Regions from separate parts of the Micromonospora sp. CNZ303 genome, predicted to be linked through region 2. Evidence: riboswitches for the same ligand, from Rfam matches in the RefSeq annotation. Region 2 holds a riboswitch; the other holds the start of a gene.

Region 1 (7,871 bases), on a different contig from region 2:
CGGCCCGCCCGGCGATCTCCATGGCCAGCGCCTCGGAGTGGCCGGTGCCGAACGCGTGGACCACGCCGTCGGCGCGTACCGCCTCGGCGATCAGGTCGGCGGCCCGCCCCACCGCCTCGCGCTGGCTCTCGGCGACCCGGTGCATCGTGTCGGTCACCACGGCCAGGAAGTCCTCGGCCTTCACCGTCGTGTCTGCTCGGTCCATGTCGTACCTCCGTCAGGGGTGGGCCCGGCGTCCGCCGGCCGGTGTCGCGGGGAAGGTCAGACCGGGTCGTGCACCCGGGCCAGGATCGCCTCGGCCAGCGCGGCGGGCGCCTCGTCGGGGATCCAGTGGCTCACCCGGGGCAGCTCGACGAAGCGGTAGTCGGCGGTCACGTGCTCGGCGCACGCCTCGGCGGCGGTCCGGCCGATCGCGATGTCGCGACCGCTCCACACGTACGTGGTCGGCACCGCCACCGGCCCGGTGGCGGCCAGGTCCCGGCGGGACATCGCGCGGTACCAGTTCAGGGCGGCGGTGAGCGCGCCCGGCTCGCGCATCGGGTCCGCGTACGCGGCCACCCGCGCGTCGTCGCCGACCCCGTGCAGCATCCGGCGCAGCCCGGTCGCGCCCAGCACCAGCAGCGCCTTCTCCGCCGTGCCCGGCTTGCGGAACACCGTCATGTACGCCGAGCGCGCCTTCTGCCCCGCGTCCTCGGCCAGCGCCCACGCCATGGCGGCGGGGTGCGGCACGGAGACCGCGGTCAGCGTGCGGACCCGGTCGGGATGGTGGGCCGCGACGGCCCAGGCCACGGCCGCGCCCCAGTCGTGCCCCACCAGGTGCGCCGCGTCGACGCCCAGCGCGTCGAGTACGCCGAGCACGTCGGCGACCAGCTCCGGCAGCCGGTACGCCTCGACCGCCTCGGGCCGGGCGCCCGGCGAGTAGCCGCGCTGGTCCGGCGCGTACGTGCGCAGTCCCGCGGCGTGCAGCGCGGGCACCACGTCGTCGAACTCCCCGCCGTGCTGGGGGAAGCCGTGCAGCAGCAGGACGGGCGTGCCGCCCTCCGGTCCGCCGACGCGGACGTCGAACGTGAAACCCCGGGCCTCGATCCGCATGATCGTGAGCCTACCCAGCGCCGCACCTGGCCGCCCGGGACTGCCGGCCCACCTGTCACTCGTACTGTTGCCGGGGGACGGGTACCTGCCGCCAGGACTCCACGTCCAGGTAGGGAATCTCGGCGTCGTTGACCGGGTCGCGGGCGATACGGTCGCTGTAGCGGCCCGTCACCTCGATCCAGGTGTCGTCGGCGAGCCCGTCGGGGGCCGCGCCGGTCAGGCCCAGCTTGACCGGCCGCCCGTCAGCGGCGCAGCAGGAGAGCACCATCCGGGCCAGCAGCGGCCGGCCGTCGGGGCCGGTGGTGACGAAGCCGGTCAGCTGGACCCGGCGCTCGCCGATCGAGGTGCCCCGGTCGAACAGGGCCCGGGAGGCGTAGTCGAGCACGGTCACCCGCACCGGGTCGCCGGCGGGCAGCGGCGGGTAGTCGGACGGCTGCTGCCGGGTGGTGACGGCGGTGCCGGCCTGCCCGGCCGCGTACGAGCCCAGGGCCGGCGGGGCGACCAGCAGCAGGCCCAGCACGGGCAGGATCAGCAGCCAGCCGACCCGCGGCTCGCGGTGTCCGTGCCCGTCATGCCCGTCGTCGTCGCCGTGCCCGCCGTCGCCCTCGTGCCCGTCGTCGCCATCGCCGGGAGCGTCGGGGCCGGGTGTGCGCCGGGACCGCCACCCACCGGCCGGGTCGTCGGGGTGGCCGGCGGGCGTGCGCCGCAGGAGCGGGCGCAGCTCGTAGAAGAGGGTCATGACCGCGGCGGCCACCAGCAGCAGGCCGGCGGCGATCAGGAAGGGCCGCAGCCCCTCCTTGACGTAGCGCAGGTGCAGGTCGGTGAGGCTGGCCCGGACCACCGCGCCGCCGAGCAGCAGCAGGACGACCGCCTGCGCCTGCCGGTTCACAGCAGCACCGCCCCGGTCGCGGCGGCCACCGCGACGGCCACCGCGAAGGTGGTCGGGGCGAACCGCAGCGCGAACCGCCGGCCGAAGACTCCGGCCTGCATCGAGATGAGCTTGAGGTCGACCATCGGCCCCACCACCAGGAAGACCAGTCGGGAGGTCAGCGAGAACTGCGACAGCGAGGCGGCGACGAAGGCGTCCGCCTCGGAGCAGAGGGAGAGCAGCACGGCGAGCACGGCCAGCGCGAGCACCGACAGCACCGGCTCGTCGGCGAGGGTCTGCAACCAGCGCTCCGGCACCACGACGTTGATCGTGGCGGCGGCAGCCGCGCCGATGACCAGGAACCCGCCGGCGTGCGTGACGTCGTGCCGGACCGCACCCCAGAACGCCCGGCCGCGCGGGCCGCCGTCCAGCTCCGGCCGGCGCGGCAGCCGGATCCAGTCGGCCCGGCCGAGGCGCAGCCACAGCCAGCCCATGACCATCGCCACGAGCAGGCTCGCGACGGCCCGGCCGAGGACCATCGCCGGGTCGTCGGGGAAGGCCACGGCGGTGGCGGTCAGCACGATCGGGTTGATCGCCGGGGCGGCGAGCAGGAACGCCAGCGCGGCGGCCGGGGTGACCCCGCGCCGGATCAGCGACCCGGCGATCGGCACCGCCCCGCACTCGCACCCGGGCAGCACCACGCCGGCCGCGCTGGCCACCGGCACCGCGAGCGCGGGGTGCCGCGGCAGCGCCCGGGCCCAGAACGACCGGGGCACGAAGACGGCGATCACCGCGGAGAGCAGCACCCCGAAGACCAGGAACGGCACCGCCTGCACCATGACCGAGACGAAGACGGTGGTCCAGGTCTGCAACCGGGGCGCGGAGAGGGCCCGGGCGAGCGGCTCGCGGAGGACGACCAGCAGGATCAGCAGGCCGGCGAGGACCTCCACCGACCCGACCCGCCGGTCCGGGCCGCGGGGCGCCGCCGGCTTCTCCTCGCGTACGCCCGGAGGGGCCACACCCATCGCGCCCGGGTGCGACCCGTCCGGCGCGCGGCGGTCAGCCTCGGATGTCACGTACGTGTCCCTCTGCCGGATTTCCAGTGGCCGCCCGAGAGTACCGGGCCGGAACGGACGGCGTCGATCGACCGCGCTGATGAGCTGCGGAAAGATCACTTTGCCCGATGATCTTCAAAGGTGTTAGCGTCAGGCCACAACTTCACATCCGACAGGGGAGCGCACAGCGCTGAGAGTGCGGGCACCGCCCGCAGACCCTCGAACCTGATCTGGGTAATGCCAGCGCAGGGAGTTCGGTCGACCTCCAGCCGCGTCGACGTCCGGCATTTCCGGGCGCGGCGTGCGTCTTCTCCTGGTTCTCGTTCGGGACTGGGAGCAATCATGCGAGACAACAACACCGCCACCCGGTGGCGTACCGTCGACGTCGTCGTCGCGGCCGTGATCGCGGTGGCCTTCGGCGTCATCTTCTGGGCCTGGGGCCTGCTGTGGCGGGCCGTCGACCCGGCGTTCGCGTTCTTCCCCGCCAGCCAGGCGATCATGTACGGCGTGTGGCTGGTCCCGGCCGTCCTCGGCGGTCTGGTGATCCGCAAGCCCGGCGCGGCGCTCTTCTGCGAGGCGGTGGCGGCGACGGTCTCCGCGCTGCTCGGCTCGGAGTGGGGCGGCGTCACCATCGTCCAGGGCCTGATCCAGGGGCTCGGCGCCGAACTGGCCTTCGCCGCGTTCCGGTACCGCTCGTTCCGGCTGCCCACCGCGCTGATCGCGGGCGCGCTGACCGGCCTCGGCGCGGCCCTGTTCGACTTCTTCGTCTGGAACAGCGAGTACGCCCTGGGCAGCTACCGGATCCCCTACGCCCTGCTCACCATCGTCAGCGCCACGATCGTCGCGGGTGCCGGCGGCTGGGCCCTGACCCGCGCCCTGGCCACCACGGGCGCCCTGGACCGCTTCCCCGCCGCCCGAGACCGCACCCCAATCTGACCAACCCCCTCTCCCCCCTCTCCCCCTCCCCCACCCACCCACCCCCACGACCCGGCGCGTTGATCATGAAGTTGTTGCCACGACACGCCGTGCCGAACGACAACAACCTCATGATCAACGCCCACGGACGGGCAGGAAGGAAGGGGGCGGCGTGGGGGCGGTGACGTTGCGGGGGTTCGGGTGGCGGCATGCCGGGCGGCGGGCCTGGGCGGTGCGCGGGGTCGATCTGCGCGTCGAGGTTGGCGAGCGGATGCTGCTGCTGGGGCCCTCCGGGGCCGGCAAGAGCACGCTGCTCGCCGCGCTGGCCGGGCTGCTGCCCGAGGACTCGGGCGAGCAGGAGGGCACCGTCGAGATCGACGGGCTCGACCCCCGCAAGGGCCGGGAGCGGGTCGGCATCGTCTTCCAGGACCCGCAGACCCAGCTCGTCATGGCCCGCAGCGGCGACGACGTGGCGTTCGGGCTGGAGAACCGCGGCACCCCCGCCGGGGAGATCTGGCCCCGCGTCGACGAGGCGCTGGCCCGGGTCGGCTTCCCGTACCCTCGGGACCGCCCCACCGCCGCCCTCTCCGGTGGGGAGCAGCAGCGGCTTGCCCTGGCCGGCGTGCTGGCCCTGCGCCCCGGCCTGCTGCTGCTCGACGAGCCGACCGCCAACCTCGACCCGACCGGCGCGGCGCTGATCCGGGCGGCGGTGGCCGGCGCGCTCGACGCCGACACCACGCTGATCCTGGTCGAACACCGCGTCGCCGAGGCGTTGCCCCTGGTCGACCGGGTGGTCGTGCTCGAACCCGGCGGCGGCGTCCGCGCCGACGGCACGCCCGAGGCCGTCTTCGGTACGCACGGTGACGCGCTCGCCGACGAGGGCGTCTGGGTGCCCGGCCGCCCGGTACCGCCCCGCCACGCGACCGCGCCGCCCGGCGACGTGCTGCTCGCCGCCGACCGGCTCGGCCTGCCGCCCCGGCTGGCCCCCGTCGACCTGGCCGTACGCGCCGGCGAGGCGCTCGCCGTCGTCGGGCCCAACGGGGCCGGCAAGTCGACCCTCGCCCTGCTGCTGGGCGGTCTGCTCACGCCCGGGGCCGGCCGGATCGCGGCGACGACGGCACTGGCCGGTGGCGACGCCCGCACTCCCCCGCACCGCTGGCGCGCCCCGGCACTGGCCCGCCGGATCGGTTCGGTCTTCCAGGACCCGGAGCACCAGTTCGTCACCAACACCGTCTTCGACGAGCTGGCGCTCGGCCCGCGCCGCACCGGCCAGCCCGAGGCGGCGGTCCGGACCACCGTCGACACCCTGCTGTCCCGGCTGCGGTTGACGAAACTCGCCGCCGCCAACCCGTACACCCTCTCCGGCGGGGAGGCGCGGCGGCTGAGCGCGGCGACCGCCCTGGCCACCGCGCCCCGCCTGCTCGTCTGCGACGAACCGACCTTCGGCCAGGACCGGCGGACCTGGCTGGAGCTGGTGGACCTCTTCGCCGAGCTGCGCGACGCCGGGCACGGCCTGGTCGCCGTCACCCACGACCCGGAGTTCGTCGCCGCCCTGGCGGATCGCCGCCTCACCCTGGAGCGCCCGTGACCAGCCCGAACGCGGCACCGGTCACCCACCCGGACCGCCACCCCGCCCTGGGAGCGGACGTGACCAGCGACCGAACCGCCGCACCGGTCACCCACCCGGACCGCCGCCTCACCCTGGGGCGGGCGTGATCAGTTTCGAGCCGGTCGCCGCGCCGGAGGCGTTGCTGGCCCGGCGCAACCCGGTGGCCAAGCTCGCCGCGGCGCTGGTGTTCTCGTTCATCCTGATCGCCACCCTGGACCCGGTGGCGCCGGCCATCGCGATCGCCGTCGAGTTGGCCCTGCTGCCGCTGTTCGGGGTCCGTTTCCGGGTGTTGGCGCGGCGGGCCTGGCCGCTGCTGGTCGGCGCGGTCGGCGTGGTGGTGACGCTGGTGCTCTTCGCCGCCGAGCGATCCGGCCGGGTGCTGTTCGAGGCCGGCCCGGTGGTGGTCACCTCCGGGGTGCTGCTCACCGCGCTCGGCCTGGTGCTGCGGATGTTCGCGGTGGCGCTGCCCGGCGTGATCGTCTTCGCCACCACCGACCCGACCGACCTGGCGGACGCGCTGATCCAGAACGCGAAGGCGCCGGCCCGGTTCGCCATCGGGGCGCTTGCCGCGTTCCGGCTCGTGCCGCTGCTCGGGCAGGAGTGGCAGATGATCTCCATGGCGCGTCGCGCCCGGGGGGTCGAGGCCGGTCGCAACCCGCTGGCGAAGCTGCGGCTGTTCGGGTCGACGGCCTTCGCGCTGCTCGTCGGGGCGATCCGCCGGGGCACCCGGCTGGCCGTGGCGATGGACGCCCGGGGCTTCGACGCCGGGGTCCCGCGCACCGTCGCCCGGCGACAGCGCTTCGTCGCCGCCGACGGCCTGCTGATCGCCGGCGCGGCGGTGCTCGCCGGGGCCGCGCTGACCGTCAGCGTGCTGCTCGGCACCTTCCGCCCGCTGATCGGCTGACGCCGCCCGTTGGTCGGTCGACGGACCGGGCGAAGGCGCCGACCGGGCTGGGCAGACGGCGGGCGGGCCGGGTGCAGGCGCCTGCCCGGGTGGTCGGGCGACGGGCGGGCCGGGTGGAGTCGCCGGTGACGACGGCTCCACCCCGGCCCTGGCACCGTCAGCTGCGCCGGAAGGCGTACCGGCGGGCCTGCCCGGCCTTCTGGTCGCGCAGCGGGCCGGAGCGGCCGACGCCGGAGACCGGCGGACCGGCCTTCGGCGCGGCGGGCCGGTCGACCGGCAGTGCCGGCACGACCGGCGAGACCGACGCAACCGCCACCTCGTCGAGGTTGACGGGCGTCAGGTCCGCGACGGACGGCGTGGGGACGGTGGTACGGGACTTCTTCGGGTTGCGCCTGGCGGGCATCCGGTGCCTCCTCGGTCTGCGGGCCCTGTCACACCGGAGCAACGTCCGGTGACCGGGGCCCGTCTCGTTCGGCGACCGTCGCGCGACGGTCGGGCGGGATCGGGACAGCTGCCCGGGATCGACCACGAGGAGCACCGCCGTTCGACGGCCGGTGCGGGATGCGGACGCCCGGGAGCACGCGGACCCGCGGCGATGCGGCGGCGGGTCGGCTCGGCAGTGGGGCGTCAGTTGCGCATGCCCACACGCTAGCCGCCCCACCGGTCGCGCGCACCCGAATTACCGGCGGAGTCCGCGACCGGCCGGTCGCGTCCCGGGGAGGCCGCCCGGTGGAGGATCGTCGGCCGGCCCCCGCGCCCTTCGGGGCGACCGCCACGTGGCGGTGACGGAGTGGTCGACACGCCTCCGGGGCGCTCCGCCCGGCGGTACGGTCGCACCGGCGGGTGTCGACGGCGGAGGGCGGACGGATGGCCGGGCGGGCGACGGCACAGATCGGCGTGACCGGGCTGGCGGTGATGGGCCGGAACCTGGCCCGCAACCTGGCCCGCAACGGTTTCGCCGTGGCGGTGCACAACCGGTCGCCGGAGCGCACCCGCAGCCTCGTCGCGGAGCACGGGGACGAGGGGACGTTCCTGCCCGCCGAGTCGATGGCCGGCTTCGTCGCGTCGCTGGAGCGGCCCCGCGCGGTCATCGTGATGGTCAAGGCGGGCGGCCCCACCGACGCCGTGGTCGACGAGCTGGTCCCGCTGCTCGACGCGGGCGACATCGTCGTGGACTGCGGCAACGCGCACTTCGCCGACACCCGCCGGCGGGAGGAGGCGTTACGGGCCCACGGCCTGCACTTCGTCGGCACCGGCGTCTCGGGTGGCGAGGAGGGTGCCCTGCGCGGCCCGAGCATCATGCCGGGCGGATCCGCGGAGTCGTACCGCACGCTCGGGCCGATCTTCGAGCGCATCGCCGCCCAGGTGGACGGGGTGCCGTGCTGCCGGCACATCGGGCCGGACGGCGCCGGGCACTTCGTCAAGATG
Region 2 (7,871 bases):
GGCGGCGACACCTGCGCCGCGGCGCGGACCGGCTCCGGCACGGTGGAGGGCAGCGCGACCCGGTTGGCGCGGGGCAGCGACGGCGTCGGGAAGCGGGACGGGGAGGGGCCGGCGGGGGGAGGCGGACCAGCACCGAGCACCGGCCCGTCGGACCCGGGCTCCGGGTACTCCATGAATGCGTCCTCATCGGACTCGTACCGATACACCATGCCGCCCAGAGTAGGAGGCATTGTCCCTTTAGGTGTGAATAATGGGAAATTGTGGTCGGAGTCGTTTCGGCTCGTGCTGGGTCCCGGCGCCGGGCCTGTGCCGGGCCCGCGCCGATGCGGGCGGGCCGGGCCGGGCCATGCCGGGTCCGCGCTGGCGTGGGCGGCGGCGGTGCGAGAATTGCCGGCGTGACCGGCGAACACTACTTCACCGCTGAACCCACGACCGCCGCCAACCCGCGCGAGGTCGAGTTCTCCGTCGCCGGCCGCGACTACACCCTGGCATCCTCCGCCGGCGTCTTCTCCGCCGCCCGCCTCGACCCCGGCACGGCCGTGCTGCTGCGCAAGGCCGAGCTGCCGGCCACCGACACCACCGGCGCCCTGCTCGACCTCGGCTGCGGCTTCGGCCCGATCGCCTGCGTACTCGCGGAGTCCGCCCCCACGGCGACCGTGTGGGCCGTCGACGTCAACGAACGGGCCCGGGAGCTCACCGCGGCCAACGCCGCGCGGGTCGGCGCGGCCGACCGGGTGCACGTCGCCGCGCCGGACGACGTACCGGCCGAGCTGACCTTCGCCGAGATCTGGTCCAACCCCCCGATCCACGTCGGCAAGGACGAGCTGCACGCGATCCTGCTGCGCTGGCTGTCCCGGCTCGCCCCGGACGGCGTCGCCTGGCTGGTGGTGGCCCGCTACCTGGGCGGGGACTCGTTGCAGCGCTGGCTCGTCGAGCAGGGCTGGCAGGTGGGGCGGCACGCCAGCCAGAAGGGCTACCGCGTGCTGCGGGTCACCCGGTAATTGGTTGGGCCGCCCGGCGGTGCTCGGGCAGGATGCCGGCGTGGGATACGTGGACGTGGCAGCGGTCGGGCACATCCTTCCCGACGGCCGGGAACTCTTCTCCGACGTGTCGTTCCGGGTCGGGGAGGGCGCCAAGGTGGCCCTGGTCGGGCCGAACGGCGCGGGCAAGACGACGTTGCTGCGGATGGTCGCCGGCGACCTGCCGGTGAAGACCGGCGCGATCGCGCGCGCCGGCGGGCTGGGCGTGATGCGCCAGTTCATCGGGATGATCGGCGACGAGTCGACGCTGGCCGACCTGGCTCTGTCGCTGGCGCCGCCCGCGCTGCGCGACGCCGGCCGCCGGCTGGTCGAGACCGAGGGGGCCATGCGCGCCGCCGAGGTCCGCGGCAAGTACAGCACCGCCGCCGGCAAGGCCCAGCTGGCGTACGCGGACGCGCTCGCGGCCTGGGGCGAGGTCGGCGGGTACGACGCCGAGGTGCTCTTCGACACGGTCGCCACCATCGTGCTCGGCCTGCCCTGGGAGAGCGCCCGGGAACGGCCCGTCCGGACCCTCTCCGGCGGCCAGCAGAAGCGCTTCGCCCTCGAACTGCTGCTGCGCGGCCCCGACGAGGTGCTGCTCCTCGACGAGCCGGACAACTTCCTCGACGTGCCCGGCAAACGGTGGCTGGAGGGGCGGCTGCGGGAGTCGACCAAGTCGGTGCTCTACGTCTCGCACGACCGGGAACTGCTCGCCCAGACCGCCGACCGGGTGGTCGCCGTGGAGGGCGGCAGCGCCTGGGTGCACCCGGGCGGCTTCGCGAGCTGGCACTCCGCCCGGCTGGCCCGGCACGCCCGCCTCGACGAGCTGCGCAGGCGGTGGGACGAGGAACACCAGAAGCTGCGCGAGCTGATGCTGATGTACAAGCAGAAGGCCGCGTACAACGACGGGCTGGCGTCGCGCTACCAGGCCGCGCAGACCCGGCTGCGCAAGTTCGAGGAGGCCGGGCCGCCGCCCGTACCGCCGAAGGACCAGGACATCCGGATGCAGCTCACCGGCGGGCGGACCGGCAAGCGCGCGGTGATCTGCGAGCAGCTGGAGCTCGACGGCCTGACCTTCCCGTTCGACCTGGAGATCTGGTACGGCGACCGGGTCGCGGTGCTCGGCGCCAACGGCACGGGCAAGTCGCACTTCCTGCGGCTGCTCGCCCGGGGCGGCACCGACCCCGACCCTGCCAACGGGCCGGTCGACGGCGCCGCCGCGCTCGCGCCGGTGGTGCACGACGGGGTGGCCCGGCTCGGCGCGCGCGTGCGCCCCGGGCACTTCTCGCAGACCCACGACCGGCCGGAACTGATGACGAAGACCCTCGTCGAGATCCTCTGGCGGGGCGACGAGCACCGGACCGGCATGGACCGGCACGCCGCGATGGCGGCACTGAGCCGGTACGAGCTGGCGGGGCAGGGCGACCAGCGCTTCGGCACGCTCTCCGGTGGCCAGCAGGCGCGCTTCCTGGTGCTGCTGCTGGAGTTGTCCGGCGCGACCCTGCTGCTGCTCGACGAGCCCACCGACAACCTCGACCTGGCCTCGGCGGAGGCGCTGGAGGCGGGGCTGACCGCGTTCGAGGGGACCGTGGTGGCGGTGACCCACGACCGCTGGTTCACCCGCACCTTCGACCGGTTCGTGCTCTTCCGGGGCGACAACGAGGTGGTGGAGACACCGGAGCCGGTCTGGGACGTGGCGTGATCCCCGCCGACCTCGCCGACCGCCTCTGCGTCGTCGACGGGGTCGTCGCCGTCGCGCTCGGCGGCAGCCGGGCCCGGGGCGAGCACCGGCCCGACTCCGACTGGGACCTCGGCCTCTACTACCGGGGCGAGCTGGACGTGCCGGGGCTGCGCGCCGTCGCCGCCTCGGTGGCCGACGAGCAGGTCGACCTGACCCCGCCCGGTGGGTGGGGGCCCTGGGTCGACGGCGGCGGATGGCTGCGGATCGGCGGGGCGGCCGTCGACTGGATCTACCGCGACCTCGACCGGGTGCGCCGGATCTGGGCCGACTGCCGGGCCGGCCGCTACGAGGTCGGCGTGCAGGCCGGGCACCCGCTCGGCTTCTACTCGCCCGCGTACGTCGGCGAGGTGGCGTACTGCCGGGTGCTCGGCGACCCGACGGGTGAGCTGACCGCGCTGCGGGAGGAGACGCTCGCGTACCCGCCCGCCCTGGCCGACGCCCTGACCGCCGGCGGCTGGGAGGCCCGGTTCCTGATCGACGGCGCGGCCAAGGCCGCCGTGGCCGGCGACAGCGGGTACGTGGCCGGCTGCCTGTTCCGGGTGGTCGGCGTACTCGCCCAGGTGCTGCACGCCCGGGCCGGGCGGTGGCTGGTCAACGAGAAGGGCATGATCGCCTCCGCCGGGCGGCTGCCGGGCGCGCCGCCCGACTTCGCCGGGCGGGCGCAGGCGCTGCTGGGCGGGGTCGGGCACACGCCGGACGAGCTGGCCGGCACGCTCGCCGCCGCGCGCCGGCTGGTCGCCGACGTGCTCGACTGACGGTTCGCAGCGTGCGCCCGGCAGCCGGCATAGGGTGGATCTCGTGACTGAGATGACCTACCGCCGGTTGGGCGACTCCGGGCTCGTGGTGTCCGTGGTCGGCATCGGCTGCAACAACTTCGGCCGCAAGCTCGACCTCGACGGCACCCGGGCGGTGCTCGACGCCGCGCTCGACGCCGGGATCAACTTCTTCGACACCGCCGACATCTACGGAGAGCCGCAGGGCGGCTCCGAGGAACTGCTGGGCCAGGCGCTCAAGGGCCGGCGCGACGACGTGGTGGTGGCCACCAAGTTCGGCATGGACATGAACGGGATGAACGGCCCCGACTTCGGCGCCCGGGGCGCCCGCCGCTACATCGCCCGGGCGGTGGAGGCGTCGCTGCGCCGGCTCGGCACCGACCACATCGACCTGTACCAGATGCACGAACCGGACCCGGGCACCCCGATCGACGAGACGCTCGCCGCGCTCGACGACCTCGTCCGCGCCGGCAAGGTCCGCTACCTGGGCAACTCCAACTTCGCCGGCTGGCAGATCGCCGACGCCGACTGGGTGGCCTCGTCGAACGGCCGGTCCCGGTTCATCAGCGCACAGAACCACTACAGCCTGCTGGAGCGCGGCGTCGAGGCCGAGGTGGTGCCGGCCTGCGAGCGCTTCGGCCTCGGGCTGCTGCCGTTCTTCCCGCTGGCCAACGGGCTGCTCACCGGCAAGTACAAGCGCAACGAGGCCCCGCCGGCCGGCAGCCGCCTCGCCGGTGGCGGCCGGTACGCCCAGCGACTCGCCGCCGCCGACTGGGACACCATCGAGGCGATCGAGGCGTACGCCGCCGAACGGGGGCTGTCGATGCTCCAGGTGGCGATCGGCGGGCTGGCCGCCCAGCCGGCGGTGACCTCGGTGATCGCCGGCGCCACCACGCCCGAGCAGGTACGCGCCAACGCGGCGGCGGGCACCTGGCAGCCCACCGACGAGGACCTCGAAGCCCTGCGCGCAACCTTCTGAGCCCTCACCCCGCCCGGGCACCGCAGCACTGCGCCACCGGGGCGGTGTGCCACTCGTCACCCGCGCCGACGCTGAGGGCGGTGCGCTACCCGCTACCCGCTACCCGGTGACCGTTGGCTGTGGGGTCTGCGGGTGGCTCAGTGGACGTCGGGCAGGAGGCGCCGCCAGGACGGCCCGCGCAGCATCGTCCAGGTGAGGAGGCCGTCGGCGACGGCGGCGCTGGCCCGGAACGGCAGGAAGGCCAGGCGGGGTGGTACCCGGGCGGCGGAGGGCATCCGGACAGCATCGCGTGACGGGACGGTCACCCGCCGCCCCGCCCATCGGGTTCGGGCGGTCGATGTGAAATCCGCATCCCGACCTTGGCGGATCCGGCGATCCGTCGTACGGTGACACCCGCAAGTGACCCACGGGAGCCCGGTGGACCGGGCTGAGAGGGGGGCTGTCAGCCCCCGACCGTCGAACCTGATCCGGGTAATGCCGGCGCAGGGAGGAGTGTTGCCGTGCCGTCCCTCGGACGACTGCATCTCATCACCGACACCCGCCCCGGGCGGGACCCGCTCGCCGTGCTGCGGGCCGCCCTTGCGGTGGCCCGCGCGGAACTGGTCGTGCAGGTCCGCGTGGAGGACGACGCCACCGACCGGGAAGCGTACGACCTGGCCCGTCGGGTGGTCGCGCTCTGTGCCCCGTACGACGTCGCCTGCCTGGTGAACGACCGGCTGCACGTGGCGCTGGCGGCGGGTGCCGCCGGCGGGCACGTCGGCGCGGACGACCTGCCGGTCGGGGCGGCCCGCCGGGTGCTCGGCGCGACCGCCGTGCTCGGTGCCACCGCCCGTGAGCCGGGGACGGCCGCCGAGGCGGTCGCCGCCGGGGCCAGCTACCTGGGCGTGGGCCCCTGCCACGCCACCGGCACCAAGGCGGGGCTGCCGGCGCCGATCGGCCCGGCCGGGGTACGCGCCGTCGCCGACGCCGTGGACGTGCCGGTCGTCGCGATCGGCGGCGTGACCGCCGCGCGGGTGCCCGCGCTGCTGGCCGCCGGGGCGTACGGGGTGGCGGTGGTGGGGGCGCTCTCCGGGGCGGCGGATCCGGGTCGGGCGACGGCGGAGCTGCTGGGAGCGCTGGGGTGCTGAACCGACCGGACGTCGCCGTGGTGGGGGCGGGACCGGTCGGGCTGGCGATCGCCTGGCGCTGCGCGCAGCGCGGACTGCGGGTCGTCGTCCACGATCCCGCCCCGGGCTCCGGCGCGTCCCACGTCGCCGCCGGGATGCTCGCGCCGGTCGCGGAGGCGTACTTCGGCGAGCACGAGCTGACCGGGCTGCTGACCGCCTCCGCCGCCCGCTGGCCGGCGTTCGCCGCCGAGCTGACCGCCGCCACGGGCGTGGACGTCGGCTACCGGACCGAGGGCACGCTGATGGTCGGGCTCACCGCCGACGACCTGGCCGAGGCGCGCCGGCTGTGGGCGTACCAGCAGGGGATCGGACTGCCGGTGACGCCGCTGCGCCCGTCGGCGCTGCGGGACCGTGAGCCGGCGCTGGCGCCCCGGGTGCGCGGCGGCGCGCTCGCCGAAACCGACCACCAGGTCGACCCGCGCCGGCTCGTGCCCGCGCTGCGCACGGCCGCCGAGCGGGCCGGCGCCACGCTGGTGCCCGCCGCCGTGCGCTCCCTGTCCGACGTGGACGCCGAGGTCACCGTGGTCGCGGCCGGCTGCGGCGCGGCGGCCCTGACGGGGCTGCCCGTGCGGCCGGTGAAGGGGCAGGTGGTCCGGCTCCGCGCGCCCGGCGGCGCGCCGGGCTTCCGGCACGTCATCCGGGGGTACGCCGACGGCGAGCACGTCTACCTCGTGCCCCGCGCCGACGGGGAGGTGGTGGTGGGCGCGACCGTCGAGGAGCGCTTCGACACCGACGTGTCCGCCGGGGCGGTGCTGCGCCTGCTCCGCGCCGCCGTCGACCTGCTGCCCGAGTTGGCCGAGTACGACCTGGTCGAGACCCTCGCCGGCCTGCGCCCCGGCACCCCCGACAACGCCCCGATCCTCGGCCCGCTGCCCGGCCGGCCCGGCGTGGTCGCCGCCACCGGGCACCACCGGCACGGCATCGTGCTCACCCCGGTCACCGCCGACCTGATCGCCGAGCTGGTCGCCACGGGTGCGGCGGACCCGCTGCTCGCCCCCTTCACCCCGGCCCGGTTCGCACCGGCCGCCGCCAGACCGGCGGGACCCGCCGGGCCGGACGTCGCGGTGGCCCGCCGGGCCGGTCCCTTCGTAACCGAGGAGGAGCACACGTGGAACTGACGGTGAACGGGGCCGGGCGCAGCCTGCCCGGCGGCTCGACCGTGGCGGACCTGGTCCGCGCGGTCACCGACCAGCAGCGCGGCCTCGCCGTCGCGGTCAACGGGGAGGTGGTGCCGCGTACGGGCTGGCCGGCGACCGTGCTGCGCGACGGCGACCGCGTCGAGGTGCTCAGCGCCGCACAGGGCGGGTGACGCGGTGAGCTTCGACCTGGGCGGCGTGAGCTTCACGTCCCGGCTGATCCTCGGCACCGGCGGCGCGGCCAACCTGCGCGTGCTGGAGGACGCCATCCGTGCCTCCGGCACCGAACTGGTCACCCTGGCCCTGCGCCGCGTCGACACCGCCCCCGGCACCGCCGGCGGGCTGCTTGACCTGCTGGACCGCTGCGGCGTACGGCTGCTGCCGAACACCGCCGGCTGCTACACGGCGGGCGAGGCGGTCAAGGTGGCGCACCTGGCCCGGGAGGCGTTCGGCACGGACTGGGTGAAGCTGGAGGTGATCGGCGACGAGCGCACGCTGCTGCCCGACGGGGTGGAACTGCTGCGCGCCGCCGAGGAACTCGTCGACGACGGATTCGTCGTGCTGCCGTACACGTCGGACGACCCGATCCTGGCCCGCCGGCTGGCCGACGTCGGCTGCGCGGCGGTGATGCCGGCGGGCGCCCCGATCGGCTCCGGCCTGGGCGTGTCGAACCCGCACCACATCCGGCTGATCCGGCAGGGCGTCGACGTGCCGGTGATCCTGGACGCCGGCATCGGCACCGCCTCCGACGCCGCGCTGGCCATGGAGCTGGGCTGCGACGCCGTGCTGCTCGCCAGCGCGGTCACCCGCGCCGCCGACCCGGTGGCGATGGCCACCGCGATGCGGTACGCGGTCGAGGCGGGCCGGCTCGCGTACGGGGCGGGCCGGATCGCCCGCCGCTTCCATGCGCTCGCCTCCACCCCGGACGAGGGACGGCCGGACCTGTGACCCGCCCCGTCCCCACCCTCGGCCCCGCTTTTGCTCCGCTGGGTCCAGCTTTGGATCTTGGTAGGAAAGTGCCCCTGGAGGGGCCGTTTCCTACCAAGATCTCGGGCGG

Evidence for each region. Region 2 has a riboswitch for thiamine pyrophosphate ahead of thiE (thiamine phosphate synthase). Riboswitches for the same ligand answer to the same signal wherever they lie in the genome.
Region 1: another riboswitch for thiamine pyrophosphate. It lies ahead of EV374_RS29300 (ECF transporter S component); the one in region 2 lies ahead of thiE (thiamine phosphate synthase).

Annotation. Positions count from the first base shown of each region.
Region 1 is NZ_SLVT01000026.1:11,943-19,813, forward strand. Features, by position in the region: gene EV374_RS29280 (sugar isomerase domain-containing protein) at 1-205, opposite strand, end outside; gene EV374_RS29285 (alpha/beta fold hydrolase) at 262-1,092, opposite strand; gene EV374_RS29290 (TIGR03943 family putative permease subunit) at 1,148-1,981, opposite strand; gene EV374_RS29295 (permease) at 1,978-2,985, opposite strand; TPP riboswitch at 3,180-3,285, shown strand; gene EV374_RS29300 (ECF transporter S component) at 3,358-3,951, shown strand; gene EV374_RS29305 (ABC transporter ATP-binding protein) at 4,103-5,518, shown strand; gene EV374_RS33655 (hypothetical protein) at 5,515-5,646, shown strand; gene EV374_RS29310 (CbiQ family ECF transporter T component) at 5,643-6,443, shown strand; gene EV374_RS29315 (hypothetical protein) at 6,601-6,846, opposite strand; gene gndA (NADP-dependent phosphogluconate dehydrogenase) at 7,311-7,871, shown strand, end outside.
Region 2 is NZ_SLVT01000001.1:231,043-238,913, forward strand. Features, by position in the region: gene EV374_RS01200 (hypothetical protein) at 1-209, opposite strand, end outside; gene EV374_RS01205 (methyltransferase) at 396-1,001, shown strand; gene EV374_RS01210 (ATP-binding cassette domain-containing protein) at 1,042-2,721, shown strand; gene EV374_RS01215 (nucleotidyltransferase domain-containing protein) at 2,718-3,515, shown strand; gene EV374_RS01220 (aldo/keto reductase) at 3,550-4,512, shown strand; gene EV374_RS32370 (hypothetical protein) at 4,650-4,787, opposite strand; TPP riboswitch at 4,910-5,018, shown strand; gene thiE (thiamine phosphate synthase) at 5,013-5,639, shown strand; gene thiO (glycine oxidase ThiO) at 5,633-6,796, shown strand; gene thiS (sulfur carrier protein ThiS) at 6,787-6,987, shown strand; gene EV374_RS01240 (thiazole synthase) at 6,992-7,762, shown strand; gene EV374_RS01245 (thiamine phosphate synthase) at 7,861-7,871, shown strand, end outside.